Regions from separate parts of the Streptomyces broussonetiae genome, predicted to be linked through region 2. Evidence: predicted binding sites of a transcription regulator. Region 2 holds the regulator's gene; the other holds the start of a gene.

Region 1 (4,414 bases), 1.1 Mb from region 2:
CGTGGGGTCGTCCTCGACGACCAGCACCCGTCGCTGGGCGCCGGGAGTGCTCGTCGCCGCGCCGCTCTGGGAGGTGTGTGTCTGCTCCATCGCCCGCCCCTGCTTGTTGCTTTCCGGAATCAGTGGGGTGATCCCATGTCTGCGATTGACGCTTGAATGATCCGCGTCAGGGCAGCACATTACGGGGATCCACCGCGCTGTCGCTATCCAGGGCGGACCCCGAGGTGCACGGCGTCCGGAACGCCCCGGGCAACCGGCACCTCTTCGGTACGCACCTGCCGGAACCCGGCATTCCGCAAGGTTCCTTCAAAATCCGGAGAGGGTTCGGCCGACCACACCGCGAGCACCCCGCCGGGCTTCAACACCCTTGCGCAGGCGGCCAGTCCGGCCGGAGAGTACAGTCCGGCGTTGCCCTCCGTGACGGTCCAGCCGGGCCCGTTGTCGATGTCCAGGCACAATGCGTCGAACGTGTCCGAAGTCTCATGGACGTAGGCCGCGAGATCATCGTGCACGACCTGCGTGCGCGGGTCGCCGAGCGCCCCGGCGGACAGCTCCGCCAGCAGGCCGTCCCGGTGCCAGTCGATGACCGCCGGCTCCCGCTCCACGACGGTGATCCGCCCCCAGCGGGGATCCGCGGCGGCGTGTGCGAGCGAGAATCCCACCCCCAGGCCGCCGATCAGCACCGATGGCTCCGGCCGGCCGTCCAGCGTGTCGTACGCCGCGTCGACCAGCAGTCGTTCCGAGCGGCCGTCGGAAGTGTCCATCAGGAAACACCCGTTGGCGATGATCTGGAGCAGTTCACCGTGCCTGCGCAGCACCACCTCGCCGTACGGGCCGTCGCGCCGGTCGAGGACCACGGGGGCGTCATGTGCGGCAGTCATGCTTCCATCCTGCTTGAACACGCCTTGTCGTTCGCGGGAATTACGGATGGCGAGGGGGGAGCGTGGCGCGATGTACCCATTCGTGCGACGCGGGTTCCGAGGGAGTACGGCGGGGGTGCGGCGGGGTGCGGACGCCGGCGCAGCGTGAGAGGTTGCTGTGAATCGGCTCTCGCGTGGCGTCGGTCATAGACACACAGGCCTTCGAGCCCCAATGGTGGGGCGCGACGGAAGGAGCGCCTCATCGTGGAACGGACCGCGACGGGCCCTGCGACGGCCGCGTCCCCGCCCCCGGCGGGCACGCCCCTGTCCGACGGCACCACCGCCGTGTTCCCCGCCCTGCTGGACGGCATGCCGCGCCAGCGCGGCACCACGCCTCTCGCTCCCGTCCCCGTCGTGGTGCGCCCGCTCCCGTTCGGGGCGCGGCTGTGGCGGCTGCTGCCCACCCCGGCCGGCACGCCCTTCACCTTCGCCTACGCGGCCGTGCTGGCCGCCACCTCCGCGATCGCGGCCGTGGCCGCCCCCGGGCTGCTGCGCACGCTCTACGAGAACTCCAGCACGGACGTGGCCCACCTGGTGTGCATGCCCGTGCAGGTGCTGCTGGCGAGCGCCCTGTGGATCGCGGGCGGGGTGTTCTCTCCGTACACGGCCGCCTTCGTGCTGGTGCTCACCGCGCTGGAGCGGCGCATAGGCGGGGCGCGGGCGGCCTGCGTGTTCCTGGCCGGGCATGTCCTGGCCACGCTCGCGACCGAGATCCCGGTGGGCTTCGCCGTCCTGTTCGGCCATCTCCCCACCAGCTCGCTGCACCGCCTCGACTACGGCATCAGCTTCGGCGTTGCCGCCAGTATCGGCGCCCTGGCGGGCCTGCTCGCCCCCTGGCTGCGCTGGCCCCTGCTGACCGTGGTGGCCGGCCTGCTGCTCAACGATCTGGCCGAGTTCGTGGACCCGATGACGGACTGGGGCCACTTGATCGCGCTCACCATAGGGGTGGCGAGCTGGCCCCTCGTGCGTCGCTGGGCGCGCGCTGCCTGACCCTCCCGCCTGCACCCATCTCTGCGTCATCCCCTGATCGCTCACAGCGAACAAGTGCGGGGAACACCGGCCCCTGCCCAGAGGTTGAGTCGGCATAGCTCAAGTTGACTGCCGAAGGGGAGATCATGGCTGCTGAGTCCACGGCGTTCACGCTCGTCCTGCCCGTGCTGCCGCTCGACGACGAGGTCGTGCTGCCCGGCATGGTGGTTCCGCTGGACCTGAGCGACGCCGAGGTGCGGGCCGCGGTGGAGGCCGCACAGGCCGCCGCCCGGTCGGCGTCCGGAAAGCCCAGGGTGCTGCTGGTGCCACGCATCGACGGCACGTACGCCAAGACCGGTGTGCTCGGCACGGTCGAGCAGGTCGGCCGGCTGGCCGACGGCGACCCGGGGGCTCTGATCCGCGGCCGCAGCCGGGTGCGGATCGGCGCCGGTACCACCGGCCCCGGCGCCGCCCTGTGGGTCGAGGGCGCCCGGATCGAGGAGAGCGTGCCCGAGCCGCTGCCCGGCCAGGTCGCGGACCTCGTCAAGGAGTACAAGGCGCTCGCCACCACCTGGCTGAAGAAGCGCGGCGCCTGGCAGGTCGTGGACCGGGTCCAGGCCATCGAGGACGTCTCCGCGCTCGCCGACAACTCCGGTTACTCGCCGTTCCTCACCACCGAACAGAAGGTCGAACTGCTGGAGACCGCCGACCCGGTGGCCCGGCTCAAGCTCGCCGCGCAGCAGCTCCGCGACCACCTCGCCGAGCAGGACGTGGCCGAGACCATCGCCAAGGACGTCCAGGAGGGCGTCGACAAGCAGCAGCGGGAGTTCCTGCTGCGCCGTCAGCTGGAGGCCGTCCGCAAGGAACTGCGCGAGCTGAACGGCGACAGCTCCAGGGACTCGGCCGAGGAGTCCGACGACTACCGCGCCCGTGTCGAGGCCGCCGACCTGCCCGAGAAGGTCCGCGAGGCCGCGCTCAAGGAGGTCGACAAGCTGGAGCGGTCCAGCGACCAGTCCCCCGAGGGCTCCTGGATCCGCACCTGGCTGGACACGGTCCTCGAGATGCCGTGGAACGAGCGCACCGAGGACGCGTACGACATCCAGGGCGCCAAGACGGTCCTGGACGCCGAGCACGCGGGCCTTCAGGACGTCAAGGAGCGCATCACCGAGTACCTGGCGGTGCGCAAGCGGCGCGGTGAGCGGGGCCTGGGCGTCATCGGCGGGCGGCGCGGCGGTGCCGTCCTCGCCCTCGTCGGACCGCCCGGCGTCGGCAAGACCTCGCTCGGCGAGTCCGTGGCGCACGCGATGGGCCGCAAGTTCGTCCGCGTGGCCCTCGGCGGCGTCCGCGACGAGGCCGAGATCCGCGGCCACCGCCGTACGTACGTCGGTGCGCTGCCCGGCCGGATCGTGCGCGCCGTCAAGGAGGCCGGGTCCATGAACCCGGTGGTCCTGCTGGACGAGATCGACAAGGTGGGCTCGGACTTCCGGGGCGACCCGGCGGCGGCTCTGCTGGAGGTCCTCGACCCGGCGCAGAACCACACCTTCCGGGACCACTACCTGGAGGTCGAGCTGGACCTGTCCGACATCGTCTTCCTCGCGACCGCCAACGTCCTGGAGGCGATCCCGGAGGCCCTCGCCGACCGTATGGAGATCGTGCGGCTGGACGGATACACCGAGGACGAGAAGGTCGTCATCGCCCGCGACCACCTGCTCCCGCGCCAGTTGGAGCGGGCCGGTCTGAACACGGACGAGGTCACGATCGACGAGGGCGCGCTGCGCAAGCTGGCCGGCGAGTACACGCGCGAGGCGGGCGTGCGCACCCTGGAGCGGTCCATCGCGCGGCTGCTGCGCAAGGTCGCGGCCCAGCACGAACTCGGCGAGCGGAAGCTGCCGTTCACGGTCCGGGACGAGGACCTGCGCGCTCTGCTCGGGCGCCCGCACCACGTACCCGAGTCCGCCCAGGACCCGGCCGAGCGCCGTACGGCCGTGCCGGGCGTGGCGACCGGTCTCGCGGTCACCGGCGCCGGCGGAGACGTCCTCTTCGTCGAGGCGTCCCTGGCCGACCCGGAGACGGGCGCGGCGGGCCTGACCCTGACCGGTCAGCTCGGTGACGTGATGAAGGAGTCGGCGCAGATCGCGCTGAGCTTCCTGCGCAGCCACGGTGCCGAACTGGAGCTGCCGGTGGCCGACCTGAAGGACCGGGGCGCGCACATCCACTTCCCGGCGGGCGCGGTCCCCAAGGACGGGCCGAGCGCGGGCATCACCATGACCACCGCTCTCGCCTCCCTGCTGTCCGGGCGGCTGGTGCGCACGGACGTGGCGATGACCGGTGAGGTCTCGCTGACCGGCCGGGTGCTGCCCATCGGCGGCGTGAAGCAGAAGCTGCTCGCCGCCCACCGCGCCGGGGTGACCACCGTGATCATCCCCAAGCGCAACGAACCCGACCTGGACGACGTCCCGGCCGAGGTGCTGGACAAGCTCGACGTCCACACCGTGACCGACGTCCGACAGGTCCTGGAGCTGGCG
Region 2 (4,414 bases):
ACGGCGCTCAACGAGCGCACGGTGGACCTCCAGCGCCTCCAGGCCGAGTACCAGAACTACCGCCGCCGGGTCGAGCGTGACCGGGTCACGGTCAAGGAGATCGCCGTCGCGAACCTCCTGACCGAGCTGCTGCCCGTGCTCGACGACATCGGTCGCGCGCGGGAGCACGGTGAACTGGTCGGCGGCTTCAAGTCGGTGGCCGAGTCGCTGGAGACCGTCGCGGCCAAGATGGGCCTGCAGCAGTTCGGCAAGGAGGGCGAGCCCTTCGACCCGACGATCCACGAGGCCCTGATGCACAGCTATGCGCCGGACGTCACCGAGACGACCTGCGTGGCGATCCTGCAGCCCGGGTATCGCATCGGCGAACGCACCATCCGCCCCGCGCGGGTGGCCGTCGCCGAGCCGCAGCCCGGCGCGCAGACCGTCAAGGCCGAGGGCGCCGAGGACGAGACCGAGGCGAAGAAGGCCGGCGCTGCCGACAACAAGGAGAACGGTGGCCCGGAGGAGGGCTGACGTAATCACTCGAGTCAGGAAGGAGGGGCGTCGGGGATGAGCACCAAGGACTTCATCGAGAAGGACTACTACAAGGTCCTCGGCGTCCCCAAGGACGCCACCGAGGCCGAGATCAAGAAGGCGTACCGGAAGCTCGCCCGCGAGTTCCACCCGGACGCCAACAAGGGCAACGCCAAGGCCGAGGAGCGCTTCAAGGAGATCTCCGAGGCGAACGACATCCTCGGTGACCCCAAGAAGCGCAAGGAGTACGACGACGCGCGCGCCCTGTTCGGCAACGGCGGTTTCCGCCCCGGGCCGGGTGCCGGCGGCTCCTTCAACTTCGACCTGGGCGACCTCTTCGGAGGCGGCGGCAACGCCCAGGGCGGAGGCTTCGGCGGAGGTATCGGTGACGTCTTCGGGGGCCTGTTCAACCGGGGCGGCACGACCGGCACGCGCACTCAGCCGCGGCGCGGCCAGGACATCGAGTCCGAGGTCACGCTGAGCTTCACGGAGGCCATCGAGGGCGCCACGGTGCCACTCAGGATGTCCTCCCAGGCGCCCTGCAAGGCCTGCTCGGGCACCGGCGACAAGAACGGCACACCGCGTGTGTGCCCGACCTGTGTCGGCACCGGCCAGGTGGCGCGGGGTTCGGGCGGCGGTTTCTCGCTGACCGATCCCTGCCCCGACTGCAAGGGCCGCGGCCTGATCGCCGAGCACCCCTGCGCGGAGTGCAAGGGCAGCGGGCGGGCGAAGTCGTCCCGCACGATGCAGGTCCGCATCCCGGCCGGGGTGACCGACGGGCAGCGGATCCGGCTGCGCGGCAAGGGCGCGCCCGGCGAGCGGGGCGGACCGGCGGGCGATCTGTTCGTGGTCGTGCACGTCGGCGAGCACCCGGTGTTCGGGCGCAAGGGCGACAACCTCACGGTCACCGTGCCGGTGACGTTCGCCGAGGCGGCCCTCGGCGGCGAGGTGCGGGTGCCGACCCTCGGCGGCCCGCCCGTCACCCTGAAGCTGCCGCCCGGCACGCCCAACGGCCGTACGATGCGCGCCCGGGGCAAGGGCGCGGTCCGCAAGGACGGCACCCACGGCGATCTGCTGGTCACCGTCGAGGTACGTGTTCCCAGGGACGTGTCGGGGAAGGCTCGTGACGCACTCGAGGCGTATCGCGAGGCCACCGCGGGCGAGGACCCGCGGGCCGAGCTGTTCGAGGCGGCGAAGGGAGACTGAGAGAGATGGACGGCCGTCGACGTAACCCGTATGAACTGACCGAGGAGACCCCGGTCTACGTCATCTCGGTGGCGGCCCAGCTCTCCGGACTCCACCCGCAGACGCTGCGCCAGTACGACCGCCTGGGTCTGGTCTCCCCGGACCGGACCGCCGGCCGGGGCCGCCGCTACTCGGCCCGTGACATCGAACTGCTCCGCCAGGTGCAGCAGTTGTCGCAGGACGAGGGCATCAACCTGGCCGGAATCAAGCGCATCATCGAACTGGAGAACCAGGTCGCCGCCCTGCAGTCCCGTGTCGCGGAGCTGGAGGCGGCCCTGGACGGCGCGGCGGCCGCGATGCAGCAGCGCGAGGCCGCCGTCCACGCCTCCTACCGGCGTGACCTGGTGCCGTACCAGGAGGTGCAGCAGACCAGCGCGTTGGTGGTGTGGCGGCCCAAGCGGCAGCAGCGCGACTGACACGCAGCAGACCTGAGTACCTCACAAGGGGCCCGCTTTCGGGCCCCTTTTTCTTTGCCGATTTCTTTGCCGACCCATACCGTCCCGTGAACTCCCGTTGAATGGAGGGTCCGTAAAGAGCGTTTGAAGATGATTCCGCTCCTTCTTCACAGGTGCATCGGAGCGTGCTGTTGCGCACTCGTTAAGTAGTTCCGCTTGACGCCGGGTGTGGCCTGAGCGTTGTCTTTTCAGACACCTGGGTCGTATAGCAGCCCCCACGTCCGGAACGCACATGAAGTGAGCCCTCGCATGCGTCGTATCGCCATATCCGTGGCCGTGTCCACGATGACCCTTTCGCTTGCCGGCTGCGGCATGCTGAACGCGTCGGGGAGCGGGGCGAGCGCGAGCCCGAGCAAGGGCGACGACCTCACGGTGGGCCTGCTGCTGCCGGAGAAGACGAACACCCGCTACGACAGGTTCGACTACCCCATCATCAAGTCCCAGGTCGCCGAGCTGACCAAGAAGCGGGGCAAGGTCGAGTACGCCAACGCCGACGCGGACGCCGCCAAGCAGACCGCGCAGCTGCAGCAGATGATCGACGACAAGGTCGATGTCATCCTGCTCGACGCGGTCGACTCGCACGCGGTGGCCGCCGGGGTGCAGAAGGCCAAGGACGCGGGCATTCCGGTCATCGCCTACGACCGGCTCGCCGAGGGCCCGATCGACGCCTATGTCTCCTTCGACAACGAGCTGGTGGGCGAGGTGCAGGGCCGCAGTCTGCTGGAGGCGCTGGGCTCGAACGCCGACAGCTCCAACAAGATCGTCATGATGAACGGCTCGCCCACCGACCCGAACGCCAAGCAGTTCAAGGAGGGCGCGCTCTCCGAGCTGAACGGCAAGGTGACGATCGCGGCGACGTTCGACACCACCGACTGGAAGCCGGAGAACGCCGAGGCCAACATGACCAAGGCGATCAACCAGATCGGCAGGAACAACATCGCCGGGGTCTACTCCGCCAACGACGACATGGCCGGCGGCATCATCAAGGCCCTCAAGGCGGCCGGAGTCACCACCCTGCCCCCGATCACCGGCCAGGACGCCTCGCTGGAGGGTGTCCAGCGGGTGGTGGCCGGAGAGCAGTACATGAGCGTCTACAAGGCCTACCCGGACGAGGCCCAGGCCGCGGCCCAGATGGCCGTCGCCCGGATCCAGGGCAAGGACATCCAGTTCGACGCCCTCACCCAGGACAAGGTCGACAGCCCCACCACCAAGAACATCCCGGCCAAGCTGATCCAGCCGACCGCGCTGACCAAGAGCAACATCAAGTCCACGGTCATCGCCGACGGCATCTACACCGTGGGCGACATCTGCACCGCCAAGTACAAGGCCGCCTGTGCGGCGATTGGCTTGAAGTAGACCGCAGCTTCCTGCAGAGGAGAGAGGCGGAGCCTGGGTCATACCCGGGCATAACAGGCCTGCGCGGCCGCTCCATTGGAGCGAGCCGTGTTGCGGACCCGGTCGGCGCCGCGCATAGTTGCGCTGCGGAAGTGGCAGCACACCGGGGGTGAAATGGGCGATGGCCGGGCGCGGGGCGGAGGAGCATCCACACGGGGCCGACCGACTGTGCGCGGCCGGAGACCGGCTGTACTCCCGGGCCGTACGCCGCGGGCGGGTACCGCGCGCCGACATCGAGACGGTGCCCTGCCTGCTGGAGCTGGCCCTGCTGCACCCGGATCCCGACGACATGGACTGGCTGGTGCCGACCTCCCCGCAGGAGGTCATGACTCGGCTGCTGCGCGGGGTCTGCGACGAGGTCAGCGCGAGCCAGCGGAGGATGGGCTCGGCGGTGGCCGCCTTCGAGTGGTATGCCGGTCTCGGCCGGCAGCTGCCCGCGCTGACGGCACCGGCCGAGGGCAGCGCCATCCGGGTGCTGGACGGGCTGTCACGGATCCAGGCGGCCATGGACGAGGCGACGGAGGCGTGCACCACCGAGGTGCTCACCGTGCAGCCCGGCGGCATCCGCCGGGAGGCCGAGCTGACCGAGGGCCTGCACCGGGCGCTGGCCCTGCGCGGCCGGGGCGTGCGCATGCGCGACCTGTACACCCATGTCGCCCGCCACGGCCAGGGCCTGCTCAACTACCTGGAGCTGATGGGCGACACGGTCGAGGCCCGCAGCCTGGACGAGGTCATCGACCGGCTGATCCTCTTCGACCGCACGGTGGCGTTCGTCCCCGCCAACCCCGACTGCACGATGGCCCTGG

The links. Region 2 encodes HspR, which represses chaperone genes until heat shock. Its sites were predicted from a motif close to TTGAGNNNNNNNNNCTCAA; they were not measured.
Region 1: lon (endopeptidase La) is a predicted target of HspR. The motif match lies at 1,995-2,013, and genes of this name have one in related genera.

What each region holds. Positions count from the first base shown of each region.
Region 1 covers NZ_CP047020.1:6,267,103-6,271,516, forward strand. Annotated here, with positions in the region: gene GQF42_RS28980 (response regulator transcription factor) at 1-90, opposite strand, end outside; gene GQF42_RS28985 (spermine/spermidine synthase domain-containing protein) at 204-881, opposite strand; gene GQF42_RS28990 (rhomboid-like protein) at 1,125-1,910, shown strand; gene lon (endopeptidase La) at 2,036-4,414, shown strand, end outside.
Region 2 covers NZ_CP047020.1:5,127,962-5,132,375, forward strand. Annotated here, with positions in the region: gene grpE (nucleotide exchange factor GrpE) at 1-513, shown strand, start outside; gene dnaJ (molecular chaperone DnaJ) at 550-1,719, shown strand; gene GQF42_RS23805 (heat shock protein transcriptional repressor HspR) at 1,725-2,174, shown strand; gene GQF42_RS23810 (sugar ABC transporter substrate-binding protein) at 2,463-3,569, shown strand; gene GQF42_RS23815 (helix-turn-helix transcriptional regulator) at 3,730-4,414, shown strand, end outside.